DNA from 4 places in the Staphylococcus sp. Ze2 genome. Region 2 is predicted to be linked to each of the others. Evidence: riboswitches for the same ligand, from Rfam matches in the RefSeq annotation. Region 2 holds a riboswitch; each other region holds the start of a gene.
What was found. A riboswitch is a leader RNA that binds a small molecule or an ion and turns the genes downstream of it on or off. The one in region 2 is predicted to bind S-adenosylmethionine.
Positions count from the first base shown of each region.

Region 1: it holds a riboswitch for S-adenosylmethionine, as region 2 does, so the genes downstream of both, ACM591_RS02560 (MetQ/NlpA family ABC transporter substrate-binding protein) here and metK (methionine adenosyltransferase) in region 2, are expected to answer to the same signal.
Region 3: it holds a riboswitch for S-adenosylmethionine, as region 2 does, so the genes downstream of both, ACM591_RS11055 (methionine ABC transporter ATP-binding protein) here and metK (methionine adenosyltransferase) in region 2, are expected to answer to the same signal.
Region 4: it holds a riboswitch for S-adenosylmethionine, as region 2 does, so the genes downstream of both, ACM591_RS02825 (aminotransferase class I/II-fold pyridoxal phosphate-dependent enzyme) here and metK (methionine adenosyltransferase) in region 2, are expected to answer to the same signal.

Region 1 covers NZ_CP183486.1:617,464-622,292, forward strand. The annotation lists gene ACM591_RS02545 (thioesterase family protein) at 1-244, opposite strand, end outside; gene panE (2-dehydropantoate 2-reductase) at 395-1,312, opposite strand; gene ACM591_RS02555 (CPBP family intramembrane glutamic endopeptidase) at 1,512-2,267, shown strand; SAM riboswitch class I at 2,412-2,517, shown strand; gene ACM591_RS02560 (MetQ/NlpA family ABC transporter substrate-binding protein) at 2,606-3,424, shown strand; gene ACM591_RS02565 (lactate/malate family dehydrogenase) at 3,468-4,400, shown strand; gene ACM591_RS02570 (AMP-binding protein) at 4,770-4,829, shown strand, end outside.
Region 2 covers NZ_CP183486.1:1,400,503-1,405,331, forward strand. The annotation lists gene pckA (phosphoenolpyruvate carboxykinase (ATP)) at 1-1,471, opposite strand, end outside; SAM riboswitch class I at 1,638-1,750, shown strand; gene metK (methionine adenosyltransferase) at 1,860-3,056, shown strand; gene ACM591_RS06510 (nuclease-related domain-containing protein) at 3,150-4,058, shown strand; gene ACM591_RS06515 (aldo/keto reductase) at 4,273-4,829, shown strand, end outside.
Region 3 covers NZ_CP183486.1:2,357,599-2,362,427, forward strand. The annotation lists gene ACM591_RS11045 (MetQ/NlpA family ABC transporter substrate-binding protein) at 1-130, opposite strand, end outside; gene ACM591_RS11050 (methionine ABC transporter permease) at 154-849, opposite strand; gene ACM591_RS11055 (methionine ABC transporter ATP-binding protein) at 842-1,867, opposite strand; SAM riboswitch class I at 1,954-2,059, opposite strand; gene ACM591_RS11060 (thioredoxin family protein) at 2,114-2,413, opposite strand; gene ACM591_RS11065 (toprim domain-containing protein) at 2,410-2,802, opposite strand; gene gcvH (glycine cleavage system protein GcvH) at 3,037-3,417, opposite strand; gene ACM591_RS11075 (arsenate reductase family protein) at 3,591-3,947, opposite strand; gene ACM591_RS11080 (thioredoxin family protein) at 4,089-4,409, shown strand; gene ACM591_RS11085 (nitroreductase) at 4,762-4,829, opposite strand, start outside.
Region 4 covers NZ_CP183486.1:673,249-678,077, reverse strand. The annotation lists gene ACM591_RS02830 (D-lactate dehydrogenase) at 1-606, opposite strand, end outside; gene ACM591_RS02825 (aminotransferase class I/II-fold pyridoxal phosphate-dependent enzyme) at 634-1,791, opposite strand; SAM riboswitch class I at 1,851-1,960, opposite strand; gene ACM591_RS02820 (transglycosylase family protein) at 2,057-2,779, opposite strand; gene ACM591_RS02815 (PTS transporter subunit IIC) at 3,306-4,349, opposite strand; gene ACM591_RS02810 (6-pyruvoyl trahydropterin synthase family protein) at 4,639-4,829, opposite strand, start outside.

The DNA.
Region 1 (4,829 bases), 780 kb from region 2:
AGGCAATTATACTGAAAATTGCTTCTTGTATAGGAGCAGCATAGTTTATTGTTAGAGAGATAGGCTCTCCTAAAATTTCATCATGTTCTAAAACTGCGCGTAATAATGTGGATGCTATAACACCACCGAATGGCCCAATCATATTCCCATAGGCGCTAGAAGTATGTCCTGAATATACACCTGGTTTCTGGTGTGTAAGTTGAGTTGCTAAATCAAATGGATGCTGTGGTTGATTAGATTGCATAACGAACGCCTCCGTTTTTTAATAAGTTATTCAAATAGTTTAAATAAAATACTTATAGTATGTTGATATTAAAAAAATCAAAAATTTAGGAGGTGCACAGTAAGTAAAGTTAAAAACTCGCTTCTGTCACCCTCCTATATGTGTAGAGGTTTACTGTAGCATTTCTTTATATACGCTATGATTTTGATAAACACTAGTAAGCAGTGGTGCTTCTAAATTGTAATGTGCTGCTAATTGTAATAAATAACCTTGTAAATGGTCGGTTTCAATATTGAGTCCCTTTTCCATATCACGTTGCATGGAAGTTTTGAAATGATAAGATAATTGATTTAGGGATTGCATGTATTTAGAAACAATTTGATCAGATATGGGTGCATTGTGTTTACGCATAATAGTAGCAGCCTCATTGTATAAGGACTTAATAAATTCTGTACCACCTTCACTATCACGAATAGGTCCGATAGGTGCATGCATAAGTGTTGTTACGCCCGATAATACGGTGATCATTAAGTATTTATGCCACATACCTTGTTCGACATTTCTGTTGAGGATAAATTCAGCTTTTGTTCCTGAAAATGCTTGTTCAATATATTTAGCACGATTACTTTCAGTACCGTCTAACTCCCCAAAAAAGAGTTTATCAAATTGACTGGTTTGGATAATCTCTCCAGTACTGTCAAGCGTTGTTTCTATAATGCAATAACCACCCATGATTTTATTTTTTCCAAAAGCGTTTTGTAATTTTGGAACGTGTGCAACGCCATTAAGTAGTGGAATAATTGAAGTGTTATGATCTATAAATGGTTTTAAATCTTCAATAGCATGCTCTAAGTGATAAGACTTTGAGGATAATAGTACGATATCAAAAGGTTCGACACGATCATCTTTTGTGATGAGTTGTGGATTAAAATGATAATCGCCTTTTTCGCTATGAATGGCTAAACCATTTCTCTCTAAATATGATTTACGTTTGGGCCGAACTAAAAATGTAACATGCTTGCCAGCCTCAGCTAAGCGACCACCAAAATAACCACCAATTCCGCCAGCACCTAGTACTAATATGCGCATCTACAACAGCTCCTTAAAATATGTATAGTATATTTAATCTCTATATACCACTTTTCATTTCTTTCTACGCATTGAAAATTAAAATTCTTAGCTTTAATGTCTATCTATACTATCTATTTATATTATTGTAAAATGTTTAAAGTAAATAAAAATTGTACAATGTAAAAGTATGTTGTATATGAATTTTTAGGAGGATACAATGACATTTAAAAATGAAAAGAAATATCGATGGAAGGATATTAACGGGAAAGATTTTTTTCTACCAATCATTTATTTAGCTAGTAATTTTATATTATCAATTATAATTTTAGTTATATTATGGGCAATTAATATAAGTTTAGGTGATAGGTACTTTAATGATGGAATTGATTCGTCGAGTTCCATTGCTTTGTTAATGGAAATTGCTGTATTTATATTTATCATGCTTATTTGGATATTGTTTCATAAAAATAGTTATAAAGTTGAATGGAAAAGTGGATTCAATAATATTAAAAAATACTGGAAACTTATTGTTGTTACATTTATTGTTATGTTTATATTTAAATTAATTTTTCCTGTATTAGTTGATGCGTTTGCACCTGAACAATGGAAGTTTGAAGAAACACAAAATGACTTATTGGTTCAACAAATGTTTAGTACACCATTCTCAACGGTGCTTGCGTTCTTTTCTATTGTAATTATTGCACCGGTTACTGAAGAATTTCTCTTCCGACACTTGGTAATTGGGGAATTAGGAAAGAAACTGAATTTTATAGTGATGTCAGTAATATCTGTATGTGTTTTTGCATCTCTACACGTAACAGAAGCGCAATCGCCATTAGAAATTGTTATGTATCTCGTTATCGCTATGGGGATTGTATTTATTTATTTAAAAACACAACGCAGTTTAGCTACTGCTATAGCATTGCATGCATTAAATAATTTTATTGCATATGTAGCAATGGTTCTTCTGTAAATATAAATAGCTTTAAGAGATTGTTTTGTTTCACATGGAACAGAATTGATTTAATAGACGTATTATTTAGAATTTTCTAAAATTTCGTTGACTAAACATGAGCATAATGCTAGGATAAAAACAATGCAACTACATATTGATTTACTCTTATCAAGAGAGGTGGAGGGACGTGCCCTATGAAACCCAGCAACCATCGTTATACGAAATGGTGCTAATTCACAAAAAGTTATCTAACTTTTAGAGATGAGAGAAGGTTTATACTTTCTCTTATAAAATTAAGAGAAAGTATTTTTTTATTTAGTTTGAAATTTAAAAATTCATGAGGAGTGAAATAAATTATGAGGAGATTAATTGTTTTAGGCTCATTATTAATACTAACCATCGTGCTAGCGGCATGTGGCAATTCAAATGGTAAAGATACGGACAAAAAAATAACAATTGCAGCTTCACCAGCTCCACACGGTGAAGTATTGAAACATGCGAAAGAAGAAATGAAAAAACAAGGATATGATTTAGAAGTTAAAACAGTAAATGATTATAAAGTACCTAATAAACTATTAGATAAAGGTGATGTAGATGCCAATTTCTTCCAGCATACGCCATACTTAAAAGCAGAAAAGAAAGATCACAATTATGATATAGAAGAAGTTGGTAAAGTATTTACTACACCTATGGGTGTTTATAGTAAAAAATATAAAGATATTAAAGATATTCCAAAAGGTTCAACAATATACGTTTCTAACAATCCAGCTGAAGAGGGTAGATTCTTATCATTCTTTGTAGATAAAGGATTAATAAAGATTAAAAAAGGTGTTAGTATAGAAGACGCAAAATTTGAAGACATTGTAGAAAATAAAAAAGATTTGAAGTTTAATAATAAACAAGGGGCAGAATTCTTACCTAAGACATATGAAAGTAAGGAAGGTGCTGCAGTTATTATGAATTCAAACTATGCGCTAGATAATGGGTTAACGCCACATAAAGATGCTATCATTAGTGAAACTGAGTCATCACCGTTTGCGAATATCGTTGCTGTGAAAAAAGGACATAAAGATGACGAAAAGTATCAAGCACTTATAAAAGTACTACAATCTAAAGACATGAAGGAATTCATTAAGAAAGAATATGGTAAAGATGTAATTCCGTATGAAAAATAAATGATTATGAACACATATCAGTAATGAAAAAGGGGTGTAGTGTATGTCTAAACTAGGCATTGTTGGCTTAGGAAGAGTAGGTAGTCAAGTTTTAACAGATGTACAATATTTGAATTTATTTTCAGAGATTGTTTTGGTTGATAATAAAGATGAAATTGCAAGTGGAGAAGCTCTTGATCATAATCATTCACAAGGATTATTTAATACTGCACATATCAAGATTAAAGCTGGAGATTATCAAGATTTAGCAGATGCTGATTTTATTGTGGTTGCTGCGAGTGTACCAACAGATAAAAATGATGGCGATCGTACATTATTAGCACAAGGCAATCATGACATTATAAAAAATATTATGAGTCAAGTTTCTAAAGTAACGCAAGATGCAATCATTATTTTGATTTCTAACCCCGTGGATTCGATGGTATATTTTGCTAATCAAGTAGATTATCCATCAAATAAAATAATTGGAACAGGAACAGCTTTAGAAAGTTCAAGGTTCAGGACAATTATCGCTCATCATTACCACATCGATCCAAAAAATGTTGAGGCATTTGTTATTGGAGAACATGGAGAACATGCAATACCTGTATGGAGTAAAGTTCGTATTCATGGTATGCCCCTAACAGAATATGAAGCGTTAAGCAATAGTCCAGAAATTGATAAAGCGCATATAACATCTATTATTAATGAGGTATCTATGGATGTCTTTTATCAAAAAGGTTGGACTAATGCTGCTATCTCAAGAGTTACAACCTCATTGATACAAACGATTGCGCTGGGTCAACGTACTATTATTCCACTGACTTCAATCAGTAAAGAATATGACTTAACGGATGGTGCATTTAGTTTACCTACGTTAGTTGATTGCTCTGGTATAGTTCAGAGATTTGAAATAACGCTAGATGAACATGAATTACAACAGCTTAAGGAAGCTTACGAGTATATTAAAGAGACTATCCGCACATCTGAAAAATAAAATAAAAAATAATTTAAACACCAATTCATTAGATGATGTCTTTTGAATTGGTGTTTTTTTGTTGTGTCTTTATTCCAAAAGTTGATTAAATAACTAAAATATAATGTGATTAAAAACTTTAGATATATTATAAATATTATTTATATAATCTGATATGTAATGTTAACATTTTGTAAATATTAATAAACGGTGATAAATATTGTTGAACAAAATTAAAAAAGTACTATAATGTAAAAATAAAAATAGTATAAAAGGTTTTAAAGGATTTATTGATTTAACTTCATCATTGGACATCAAGACGTATTATTAAAATGATTTGGAGCCCAATAGTGATGGATTAATTTTATTCATTTGCTAGGAGGAAGAGGCATGGAAGAAATAAGAGAAGTATTACCAATACAGAAATATCGTTATCAAAATTTTCAAAGT
Region 2 (4,829 bases):
AAGCATTAATAGGATTCAATAGTGTTTGAGGGACATCCTCAACTTCGACTGGAATATCTAAACCGAACATATCATCTTTAATATATTCAGCATCTCTTAATTGCCCTGTAATTGCTTGATTTACCATTTGTCTTGTGTAACTTAGGCTTATACGACGTCCTACGCCATATTTACCACCAGTCCAACCAGTGTTTACAAGATAAACATCTACATCATGTTGATCGATTAGGTTACCTAATAAATCAGCATAAACTTTAGCGTTTAGAGGTAAGAAAGGTGAACCGAAACATGTAGAGAATGAAGGTTCTGGCTCAGTTACGCCACGTTCTGTACCGGCTAATTTAGCAGTGAATCCACTCAAGAAATGATACATTGCTTGATCTTTGGACAGTTTTGAAATAGGTGGTAAAACACCGAAAGCATCTGCAGTTAAGAAAATAATTGTATTAGGATGAGCCGCTTTAGATGGGGTTACAATATTTTCAATATGGTCTATTGGATATGCTGCTCTAGTGTTTTCAGTGTATTGATTATCATCGAAGTCAATGTCACCATCTTCATCTACAACAACATTTTCTAAAATAGTACCATATTTAATAGCGTCATAAATTTGAGGTTCTTTTTTATAAGAAAGGTTAATTGCTTTTGCATAACAACCACCTTCTATGTTAAAAATACCATTTTCATTCCAACCATGTTCATCATCGCCAATTAGCTTACGTGTTGGATCCGCTGATAGTGTTGTTTTACCAGTGCCAGAAAGACCAAAGAATAAAGCAACGTCACCTTTGTCTCCAACGTTAGCTGAACAGTGCATGCTCATAATGTTATCTTTAGGTAGTAAATAGTTCATTACGGAGAAAATACCTTTTTTCATTTCACCAGCGTATTCAGTCCCGCCAATGAGGATGACTTTATGTTTGAAAGATGTGATGATAAATGTTTCTGAGTTTGTGCCGTCAATCTCTGGATCGGCTTTAAAATGAGGTGCTGAAATAATTGTGAAGTTTGGTTTGATTTCTTGCGCTTCTTCTTTTGAGCTAGGGCGTATAAACATATTTTGAGCAAATAGATTATGCCAAGCTAATTCATTTACAACAGTTAATTTTAATTGTGAGTCGTGATCACTACCGGCATAACCGTTGAATACATATAGTTCATCTTTTTTGTCTAAATAGTTTAGTACCTTATCATATAAATTTAAAAATGTTTCTTCTTCAATCGGTTGGTTAACGTTGCCCCAGTCAATATCATCTCTATAAGATGGCTCATTTACAATAAACTTATCCTTTGGTGAACGACCTGTATATTTACCTGTTCTAGCGTTAATTGCACCTAATTCGGTGAGTTCTCCTTCATCATTATCTAAAATCTTGTTATACAACTGTGTTGTAGATAATTGAAATAATGAAGATTTTTTGTCTAAAATGCTTTCAATTTTGTTTGTATAAGTGTATGTATCTACAGCCATACTAATCCCTCCAACGCTATTTAGTTATTGTAAGCCTTTACAATTACAGAGTATAACACATATATATTAATAGTCCATACCAATTTAAAAGGAATTTTAAATAACCATTAATAAATGTAAAATTGACATTATATCGTTGATTCTGTACTATAGGACTTAACGGATTCTCTTATCCTGAGTGGCGGAGGGACATGGACCCAATGAAGCCCAGCAACCTCTTCTTAATAGGAAGAAAGGTGCCAAACCGTTTGCAGACAAATATCGTCTGAACGATAAGAGCGAATGGACGTATAAGGCCTTCTCTCTATTTATTGATAGTGTAGAAGGCTTTTTTAATGAGCTCAACAGAGAGAGAATTTTCGTAATTTAAAAACTAAAGGAGCAAATTATGACTTACAATAGAAGATTATTCACTTCAGAATCGGTAACAGAAGGACATCCAGATAAAATAGCGGATCAAGTATCTGATGCTATATTGGATGAAATATTGAAAGATGACCCAAATGCACGTGTTGCTTGTGAGACGACAGTAACTACTGGCATGGCGCTTATTTCAGGAGAAATATCAACAACAACATATGTTGATATTCCAAAAGTGGTTAGAGAAACAATTAAAGAGATAGGTTACACACGTGCTAAATACGGTTACGATAGCCAGACAATGGCAGTGTTGACGGCAATTGACGAACAGTCACCAGATATCGCTCAAGGTGTCGATACAGCTTTAGAGTATCGTGAAGATGCATCAGAAGAGGAAATTGAAGCTACTGGAGCGGGTGACCAAGGTTTGATGTTCGGTTATGCTACAAACGAAACGGATACTTACATGCCGTTACCAATTTTCTTATCACATCAACTTGCTAAACGCTTATCAGATGTACGTAAAGATGAAATATTAAATTACTTACGTCCTGATGGTAAAGTACAAGTAACTGTTGAGTATGATGAACAAGATCAACCACATCGTATTGATACAATTGTCGTGTCAACACAACATGCCGAAGATATCGAATTAGCACAAATTCAAGACGATATTAAAAAACATGTCATTTATCCAACGGTACCCGAAACACTTTTAGATGAGAATACCAAATTTTATATCAATCCTACTGGTCGTTTCGTTATAGGTGGGCCACAAGGTGATGCTGGGCTTACTGGACGTAAAATAATTGTTGATACATATGGTGGTTATGCACGCCATGGTGGGGGATGCTTTAGTGGTAAAGATCCGACTAAAGTAGACCGTTCTGCTGCATATGCTGCACGTTATGTAGCGAAAAATATCGTTGCTGCTGAATTAGCAGACAAATGTGAGGTGCAACTTGCATATGCTATTGGTGTAGCTGAACCTGTTTCTATTTCTATAGATACATTTGGTACAGGAAAAGTTAAAGAAAATGAATTGGTTGAGGCAGTTAGACAACATTTTGATTTAAGACCAGCTGGAATTATTAAAATGTTAGACTTGAAACATCCTATTTATAAACAAACTGCTGCATACGGTCATTTTGGTCGTACAGACGTATTATTACCATGGGAAAAGTTAGATAAAATTAATTTATTAAAAGATACAGTTAAAGCTTAACTAGAGTAAAAATATTTTTAGCTTTACTATCGAATACTATATGTTTATCTATTATAATTAAGTTACTGAACACATAAAGGAGCGTTTTTTGTTATGAATTCATTTGGACCATTAGAGATTGGTTTAATTGTGGCAATTGTTGTAGCAGTAATTTGTTTCATTTTATTTATCATTGCTTTGAAAAGTAAAAAGAAAGCACAACAAAAGGTAGAGGAACAATACAAAACCAGAGAACAAAAACTAAGCGACGAGCATGAGGAAGAATTAGAAAAAGAAAGAATTGAAAATAAAAAAACAGTAACAAAGCAAAAAGAAGAATATAATGCTACAGTTAGTTCGAAAAATAGAGAAATTGATGCATTAAAATTGTTCTCTAAAAATCAAAGTGAATATGTAACTGATATGAGACTTATTGGTATTCGAGAAAGATTAGTAAATGAGAAAAGAATTCGCCCAGAAGATATGCACATTATGGCGAACATATTTTTACCTAAGAATGAATTTAATGATGTACAGCGCATTAGCCACTTAGTACTTACGCGTACTGGTTTATATATCATTGATTCTCAATTATTAAAGGGTCATGTATATAATGGTGTGAGTGCTGCACAATTTAAAGAGCAACCAACAATGGAACAAGTGTTTAACACGTTGGACCTTGATAGACAAGAACCACAAACACTTGTATTAGATCAAAATGAAGATGAAAATTCATTATCTTTTGTTAATTACACGACTCATTTAAATGATATTGAGAAACTAGCTGGTGATATTCAAATAGAATTGAATTTAAAATTCACACCAACAACAATTTTATATTTCAACCCTAAAAATGAAGGCGATGTAACAATTTCAAACTATGCGCAAAGTTCAAACACCAAAGTGTTAGTTGGTCCAGAACAATTGGATGAATTCTTTAATAAATTCGTATTCCATGGTCGCATTCAATATAACGTTGAAGATTTACAACGTGTTATGGATGAAATTGAATCATTTAACTAAAGATACAAATTTTATATTTTGATAATAAATAATGCTATTTAGTATAAACTGTCAACAAAAGCAATTAGACTTTTGTTGACAGTTTTTTTGTAGATTATAGAAATTTATAAATAATTTAACCACAAATTAATTATAAACATATAGGCATTTTTATTTATATATTTGGGAATATTGATTAGTATAATAATTAACAAAATAAAAAGGGGATTTTAACTTGGAAAATATTACATTTTATAATGGTAATGAGATGCCGATTGTTGGATTGGGCACATTTCGCGTGGAGAATAATGATGAATGTGCAGCATCAGTAAAACATGCAATTGAAAATGGCTATACACATATTGATACAGCAATGATTTATGAAAACGAAGATAAAGTAGGTCAAGGTATTGCTGAAGGATTAGCTTCAACAGGATTAAAAAGAAGTGACTTATTCATTACTTCTAAATTATGGCTTGATGACTATGGTCGACAAAATGTTGCTGATGCTTATGAGACAAGTTTAAACAAATTAGGTTTAGACTATTTAGATTTATATCTTATGCATTGGCCTGGAACTGATGAAGCATTGATGATTGATACTTGGCAGGGTATGGAAGACCTTTATAAAAATGATAAAGTGAAAAATATTGGTGTAAGTAACTTTAATATTGAACATTTGGAAGCTTTATTAGCACAAGTTTCAATTAAACCAGTAATAAATCAAGTAGAATTCCATCCATATTTATTACAATCATCTTTAAATAGATATCTTGAAGTTCAAAATATTCA
Region 3 (4,829 bases), 960 kb from region 2:
AAATTTCAGCATGAGGAGCTGGAGAAGCACCTACTGTAATTTTTTTATCTTCACTGCCACCACTATTTCCACAAGCTGCTAAAACAAGCGCTAATACAAGTACAGAAGCTAAGCTAAATAATTTTTTCATATAAAAAGTCCCCCTTTTTAAGATTATCTCTTATCAATTTTATTAGTAGCCCAATCACCAATAAATTGAATGATGAACACAATAATAAGGATTAAAATTGTTGAAACAAAAATAACGTCATTTTGATTTCTGGTGAAACCTGTTAAATAAGCTAGGTTACCTAAGCCACCTGCACCAATAACACCGGCTACTGCAGTAGATCCTACTAAAGCAATCGCTGTGACAGTAATACCTGAAATTAATGCTGGCATCGCTTCAGGTAATAATACTTTTTTGACTACTGTCCAAGTAGTGGCACCCATTGACCAAGCTGCTTCAATAACGCCTTTATCAATCTCTTTAAATGCAATTTCTACAAGTCTGGCATAGAAAGGCGCCGCACTAATGATTAAAGCTGGTAATGCTCCTGTTGGACCACTAATCGTGCCTAAGACTAAACTTGTAAACGGAATTAACAATAAGATTAAAATAATAAATGGTATCGCTCTAAACAAGTTAACTATAAATGAAACAACAGTATAGAAAACTCTCGCTATAGGTGATTTGCTTTTAGCTGATAAAAAGAGTAAAACACCTAATATTAAGCCTAGTACAAAGGCAAAAATTGTCGAAATAACTGTCATATAAATTGTTTCGTATGTCGCTAACCAAACTTCGTCCCAACTGACGTTTGGCATTGTAAACATCTCGCGGAGGATGTCACTCAATGAATTACCCATGTCTTAACACCTCCACTGACACATGCTGTGCTTCTAAATCATTTTTAAACTTTTCGAATTTTTCTGAATTTACATCGCTCAATTGAATTACTAAGAAACCAAGTGAACCATCTTTTGTATGTTTAATATTAGCTTCTAATATATTCACATCGATGTTATGCGTTTTCGTTATGTATGACACGAGAGGTTGCGTGGTATTATTCCCTGTGAAATTCAAACGAACAACATAATCATCTTCATTAAGTGACACTAAGTCGCTAATAGATTTATCAAAATCATCATTTAAATCATCTTTAACAAAACGTTTTGTAACCGCATGTTGTGGATTCTCAAAAACTGTGGAAACTAGACCTTGTTCAATCACACGACCGTTTTCCATAACAGCTACTTCGTCACATATGCGTCTAATGACATGCATTTCGTGTGTGATGATTACAATTGTTAAATTTCTTTCTTCTTTAATTTTCAATAATAATTCTAAAATTTCATCTGTTGTTTGAGGATCTAATGCACTTGTCGCTTCATCACAAAGCAATACAGTTGGTTCGTTTGCTAACGCTCGCGCAATGCCGACACGTTGTTTTTGACCACCTGACAGTTCTGAAGGATACGCACTTTCTCTACCTTTCAGTCCAACAAGTTCTACTAATTCTTTTGCCCGTTGTTTTGCTTCACGGCGAGGCACACCCGCTATTTCCAATGGAAATGTAATATTATTTAATACAGTACGCGACCATAGTAAATTAAAATGTTGAAATATCATGCTCACTTTTTGACGCTTTTTTCTTAACTGTGATTTTGATAGCTTACCAATTGTATCTCCATCGATAATGACGTCTCCTGAAGTTGGTTGTTCGAGATTATTTAAAAGTCTAATTAAAGTACTTTTCCCCGCACCTGAAAAACCAACTACTCCAAAAATCGAGCCTGATTGAATACTTAAATCAACATGATCTACAGCCAGTACGTCCTGTTTTTTCGTTTTGTACTTTTTGACTATTTGATTTAACTCAATCATTCTGTTTCCTCCTTGTGTTGCTAATCCTTCAATTAAAAAAATGCTTTCTCTATGTTCACCGAAGTATAGAGAAAGCAAAATCGCTTCTCTCATCTTCTAAAGTTTTAAAACTTTATGTGAATTGGCACCATTTCTATTAAAGACGGTTGCCGGGCTTCGTAGGGCACATCCCTCCACCTCTCGTGATAAGAGTTTCATTATTTAATTATTTTTAATCCTACCATCGTACTAATATTTCGTCAATAACTATTTTAAATTTTCTAACAAATAAGGCACCGATTGAAATGCATAAATCCTTTTTTGCTCTTCACCTTTTGACATTACTAATAAAACTGGTACAGATTGAATTTCATACATTTGACTAAAATCAGGATGAAAGTTTAAGTCCATTTTTATTATAGGTAATTGCAAAATATCATTAGCAATATCTAGCATACGTTCAGAAACCTTACATGTCCCACATGTTGGTGTATAACCAAAGATAAGATACTTATCTTCATTTATATATTTATTGACGTCAACGCGTTGTTCACTTGTTACATTCATGTTAATAAACTTACCCTCTCAGCTATATAATCCAATCTTGCTTTCGCCACCTTTTCTTCATCCTTAACTATAAAACCATGTTTTTCCAATACTCTAGATAAATATGGTTTAGGACAACGAGCGACTTCGCAATATTGTTTATCTACTCTTATATGTCTACTTTCACTTAAATAGCGTTTGAACCATTTTCGTATTCTTTCACCTTCATCATCCGAATCAACAAGAATATACACTTGTTTGTCATATAAAGTATCAATCATTTCGTCTAATTTATCTACACCCATCGTTCCATTCGTGCAAATAATTTCTATTGGCTGATCAATCACTTGTTTGACACGCTTCTTGTCTGACTTTCCTTCGACAACAATTACTTGGTTCAGTATCGTCATGACATCCACCCTCTAAATGTTGATAGTAAATCTTTTCTACTTAGTTCTTCACAATCCGTAGTGACAATAAACATAATTTACATAGTTAAAATATTTCTTATTATTACAAACATAATTTATCATTATTTTAAGTTGAGGTGAACTTGTTAGACTTATAAAATTGATAAATCTTCAATAATCCTCAATGGTATGAAAAAACTCCAAGATAGTTATATCATGGAGTTCAGTGTTATATTATTCGCCAATCATTTCTGAATATTGCTCTGCAGTTAATAATTCATCTATTTGACTTTCGTCACTTAGTTCAACTTTAACCATCCAAGCTTTTTCGTAAGGTGATTCATTTACGAATTCTGGGCTATCTTCTAACTCATCATTAGATTCAACTACTTTACCTGATACAGGTGCATATAGTTCTGAAACAGTTTTTACGGATTCAACACTACCAAAAGTGTCGCCTTCATTAATTTCGTCATCTACTTCTGGTAATTCAACAAATACGATATCGCCAAGTTCACCTTGAGCGTATTCAGTGATACCAATTGTTACTGTATTACCTTCAACTTTTACCCATTCATGTTCTTTAGAATATTTTAATTCACTCGGTACTGCCACGAGAATCCCCTCCTAAATGATTTTACATATTAATGATGCCATATGCATACCATACAATCAACTATTTATTAACATGTTAATACTATTATAATGTTTTCATAACAATAAATGAAGCGTTTACATACATTACTTATAATTCACTTACAGAGATTGCTCTATTTCCAAAAGAGGAATTAAGATAACCATGTTGCCTTATATTGATCTTCTTTAAAACCAACTGTAACTTTATCCCCAGAAATAGCTAATGGTCTTTTGACCAACATACCATTTGTTGATAATAAATCTAACTTTTCATCATTAGTAAGGTCACTCATTTTGTCTTTAAGACCCAATTCACGATATTTAGCTCCATGCGTATTAAAGAGTTTATTTATATCGATATCTGTCGCCTCTAAGATTTCTTTAAACTCATTTTTAGTGGGCGTATGTTGCACTATATCGATTGGTTCAAAGCTCACACCGTAGTCTTGTAAAAATTTCGCTGCTTTTTTACAAGTAGTACAATTAGGATATTGGTAAAATTTTATCATTATTCTGTACCTCCTATAACTAGTTAACATTAATATATCAAATTTATTGCTAAAACGCTCTAATAAATAAGCTGATTTTTTTTATAACTTTAAAATGTCCGTTATAATAAGCTTAATAATATTTTTAAAAAGGAGAAAATTATGAAACCTATTAATACAAATGATGCATTTAAAGAAACTGTACAAAGTGATAACCCTGTTATTGTAAAATTCGAAGCTGGCTGGTGCCCTGACTGTAAAGCAATGGATATGTGGATTGACCCTATCCAAGAAAAATACAATGATTACGACTGGTTTACAGTTAATCGTGATGAGCTGGAAGACGTTGCAGCTGACAACGACGTGATGGGCATCCCAAGCTTATTAGTATTTAAAAATGGTGAGAAATTAGCTCACTTACACTCAGCTAATGCGAAATCACCAGAACAAGTAGAAGCATTTTTAGCAGAAACATTTAAATAATTGATTTATAAATGAGATATTTCATCTCATCTTGATCGGCTGGGACAAATTAATTGTCTCAGCCTTTATTATTATATTGGTAGTATTTTTAAAGAACCACTACTCAATTTATTGAGTTAGTGGTTCTTACACATGAGTTTATACTCAGGTGTTCCATTTTTGAAAATCAGTGGTTCTTAACCATCAACATGAATTTCAAATCAGATAAAGCCACTATTAGTTTTAGTCGAGTTTGACAAAGTATGACGACGAAGCCTTTTTGACATTTGAGTATATAATCATAAAAATTAGGAATGGGCATACGAAGTCAAATTTCACTTTTACTTTCGTATACCCATTCTCTATAACTACTTTAAAATTTTTCTATTACTTGATCGACATGACGTTTTCTATATGGCATCTCATCTTGTAAATCTGTGA
Region 4 (4,829 bases), 730 kb from region 2:
ATCAGCCTCTTGCACAGCTTCTTTTATACTATTGGCATACGTTAAAAATGACTTATAGCTTTCATTAGGGACAACATCGTAAGCAATCACTTCAGCTTCAAAACCTTGTGAAAAGATCTTAGCAACGATTGAACCGATACGACCAGTTCCTATAACAGCAACTTTCAAATCTTTAATAGAGCGTGATAAGATCTCTGGTTGCCATCTAAAGTCATATGAAGCTGTTTTTTGTTGTATATCATTATAGTTTCTAACCAAATTAAGCGCCTGTGACACTGTGTATTCAGCAATAGAATGCGGTGAATAAGATGGCACATTAGAAATAATTAAATCATATTTTTGAGCTAAATCGAAATCATATATATCAAAACCAGCACTTCGTTGAGCAATTTGCTTAATTCCAAATTCATGCAACTTGCGATATACATCTTCACCAAAAGGAATTTGCTGTGATATCGAAACACCATCAAATCCTTTTGCACGATCGACAGTTTCTGATGATAGTAATGCTTCATCTAAATCGACAGTTACACTATGCTTTGTTGACCATGCCTTAATATAAGGTATATCCTCTTCTCTTACTCCAAAAATTTTAATACTTGTCATAAGTTAATCACTCCAATCAGATTTGTTCTATTCATAAAGATGCTTAAGCGCTTGTATCCTTTCTGCAGCCTCTAATAATGATTCATCATCTAATGCTAAAGAAATACGCACATAATCTTTTCCATGTTCTCCAAATGGTATACCTGGCGCAACAAGGATTGACTGTTCTTGTAATAAATAATCAACAAAACTTTCCCCATCAAAGTTTCTCGGCGTACGTAACCATAAGAAAATGCCACCTTTCATTGGTTCAAAAGGTATGTCCGCTTGTTGTAGTTTAGCTTCAAATTCATCTCTACGACGTTTAAATGCTATATTTTGCTCTTCTAGAAAAGCGTCATAATTATTCAAAGCGTATGTTGCTGCGTCTTGCAATGCGCCAAACATACCTGCATGTGTATGTGATTGATATTTTTTTAATGCTTGTATAATATCTTTGTTTCCTACTGCAAAACCCACTCGAAATCCTGACATATTGTAGCCTTTTGATAATGAAAAAATTTCTACTGCTAAGTCTTTTGCTCCTTCTGCTTGCAATATGCTAGGATTTTTAGCATCGAAACCAAAAGCACTATATGCAAAATCATGAACGATTTTTGTCTTTGTTCCCTTAAAACGCTCAATCGCTTCCTCAAATACTGATTTTGTAGCAACTGAACCTGTCGGATTATTTGGATAAGTCAAATAAACTAAACGAGTATTGAGTAATATTTCTTTGCTTATTTTGTCCCACTGAGGCAAATAATAAGGAGGTTCTAAAACGAGTGGTTGTGGTCGGGCATCAGCAAGTAATACCCCAGCTTTATAATCCGTATATCCAGGATCTGGTAACAACACATTTTCCCCTGGATTCACGATGCATGTTGGTAAACCTACAAGACCATTTTTAGTACCATATAAAATACATACCTCATCTTCTTTATCTAATTCAACTTGAAATTGTCTTTGATAAAAATCTACTATTGCTTGTTTAAATGAGTCTTTACCATGGAAAGCAACATACTTTTGATTGTCGGGCTGACGTAGCGCATCAGCAAAACAGTCAATAATTCCTTTGGGCGTTTCACCATCAGGAATACCTACAGCCATATTAATTAAAGGTAATGGACCATGTTCTACTTTCTGGCCCATTGTTCTTGCAAAATAACTATCTGGTATCTGTGCCAATCTATCTGAAATTGTCATAAAAATCCTCCTATTAAAAAAACTATATGCCGACTTGTGTGGCATATAGTTACACATGTCACCTATCTTTCAAGCATTATTGCTTGTTGGAAGTAGCACAGTACTTTTATAACAAAGTCTGTTGCTGAAGCTTCATCAGGCCAAATCCCTCAGCTTCTCTGGATAAGTTTATTAAATTACCATTAATTTTATCAGAATATTCAAACATGTCAACATAAATAAAGAGCGACTCAATTGAGTCGCTCTCAGCCTTAATATTTATTAATTAGTTCCAACCAACCCATGCGCTAGAACCTTGAGATTGGTAAACTTCTACTGCTGTGTCAATTTGATCTTGAACTGACATACCTGCATGTTCACCATGACCTAATAATTGGAAGTAACCATATGCACCTGATGACGCATTAACCGCACTTCCATTACCGCCACTTTCACGTTGGATAACACCTTTCCATTGTGACGCTGATACACCAGTACGTTCTGCCATTTGGTTAGCAATGGCATCAATGCTTGATGTATTTGTAGTTGTTGTTTTAGAAGTAGTGCTTGTTTGAGCAGTTTTAACACTTGTATTAGAAGAAGCTTTAGGCGCTTCAACTGCTGCTACTGGAGTATTGCTTGATTGTTTTTGAGCACTTACTTCACTAGCTGAAGTTTCGTTAGTGTTTGTAGTTGCTTGAGTAGTTACGTCTTGTACTGAGTTAGAAGTTGCACTTTGAGCACCTGCAGCTGTGTAATTCCATGACCAAGATTGACCATTTGAAGTGAATGTATATTCATTTCCACCTAAAACGAAGTTATAGTTATACGCGCCAGCGTGTAATGGTTTTTGGTTTAATTCTTCAGGATTGTTTTGAGCTAAATCAGCTAAATGCGCTTTGTCGATATTTTCTTCTGAAGCGTGAGCTTGATTGTGGTCTGCTGTTGTTGCGTATCCTGTTACACCTAATGCTACTGCTAATGATGATGCTAAAATTGTTTTCTTCATAATTAAAAAATCCTCCAATTAAAATCTTTTTAAGTAAAATTATATTTTCGTTAAATTATTTATCGTATGTGCTGTAATCGATTAATTTTTATGTTTTATTTTTTCGCCACAAATAATATAACACATATTTCGCCTTTTTATATTACACTTCAATAACAAAACGTTACAAAAGAAACTATACTTTGTAACATTGAAACATCGCTGTTTTGTTTTGTAATGCATAATTCTCACATCATTTTCAAATTATATTGTGTATATTGCTGTTATATTAAGCTTCATAACTTTATCATCGAATAATCTTACGTAGTCTGAATTATTACAGCAAATCTTTTTGTTACACAACTGTAAAATAATAAAAGGACAAAAAATTTATACTTTGGAGTAAAACTTGCAAATTTTTTTGTCTGAAATTTAAAAAGACCACTGTTTTGTGGCCTTTTTAATATATTTTCTTCTTTTGTCCATCATTCAAAACATTACATTATATTACAGAAATAACGATACATTTTAAACATTATTTATAATTTTACGCCAAGAATTTGAAGATTTCTCTATCATATAGCTTTAATGTTTTCATATAAAACGTATTTATCAAATATCCCATTACGAACGGAACTACAAAAAATGCAATAAATACATACATTAAGTTTAATAATATTGAATGTTCCATAAATCTAAATGCACTAATTGGCCCAACAAGCCCAATGATTCCAAAACCTGCTGATTCTTTTGTTCCACCAATTCCTATGAGCGCACCAACAAAGCCAGTGATTAGTGCATTAGAGAAAATTGGTAATAGAATAATAGGATGCCTTACCATATTAGGTATCATCATTTTCACACCACCTAAAAAGATTGTTAAAGGCACACCAGCTCTATTTATTTTTAACGTACCTGCAACTAATGCACCTTCACATGCCACAATCCCCAGTGAAGCAGACCCAGCAGCTAAACCGCTAATACCTATAGCTAATGCAGTTGCTACAGTTGATATAGGTGAAATAATTATAAAACTAAATACTAATGCAATAAGCATAGACATCAATACTGGTTGTAATTCTGTAAATGTATTGACTAAATTGCCAATACCAGTTGTAATCATTTGGACATATGGCAATATAAGTACACCTATAAAACTCGCTATCACACCGACAATGGTCGGCAGAATAATTAACGTTAAACTACCAAATCTTTCACCAACGACTAATATTAAAAACACAGCAATTGCTGCAGTGATCATTGTGTTAATAAGATCTCCAACACCTACAAGCATCCAAGCACCATCTTTAAATTGCGCTGCGCCACTCCCAACAAAAGCAGAACTCGCGACGACAGCCGTTGCTAAAGGTGATAAATTGAACCGCATTGCTATTAGTGCACCAACTAATAATGGTACAGTAAATTGAATACTTTCTACTACTTGTAATAATGTTTGAAAAACCTGGTACTTAGGAGCGAAAAGTTTGAATAATTCTCCTAAAATAGCGTTAGGTATTAACCCTGCTACTATGGCAATCGCTACACCAGATAGTACATTATATAAAAATTGTTTTGGACTTACTTTAATCATAGAAGTTCCCCCTAAGCTGAAATAAATACTAATATATCATATTTCCTTAATTTTCAGAATATTGTTTCTGTATTTTCCTCAAATATTTTTATATCTTCGAGAAATTTTTTTATCAAGATAGCAACTAAAATTACCCACCTACTATTAAAATATTGCAATATAAAAAGTAGGCAACCGAAATCTCAATTTTTAAATTCGATTTCGTCTACCTACTTCTATATATAATTCACATATTTCCTAATGATATTATTGCAAGGAAAGAAAATGTTAGTAAAACAAAATTGCAATTTCATTGCTTCATTAGACTTGCTGTTAGGACAAGCCCTTGAGATGCCGTTTCAAAAAATTCCAATTTTTGCAATTGGTTGTTCTTAGGTAAATTTTTTTCAAATTGTTCCCATATCCATATAGCAATATTTTCAGCAGTTGTATTCATTTCGGGTAACGTATCATTTACCAACTGACCATCTAGATATGGTT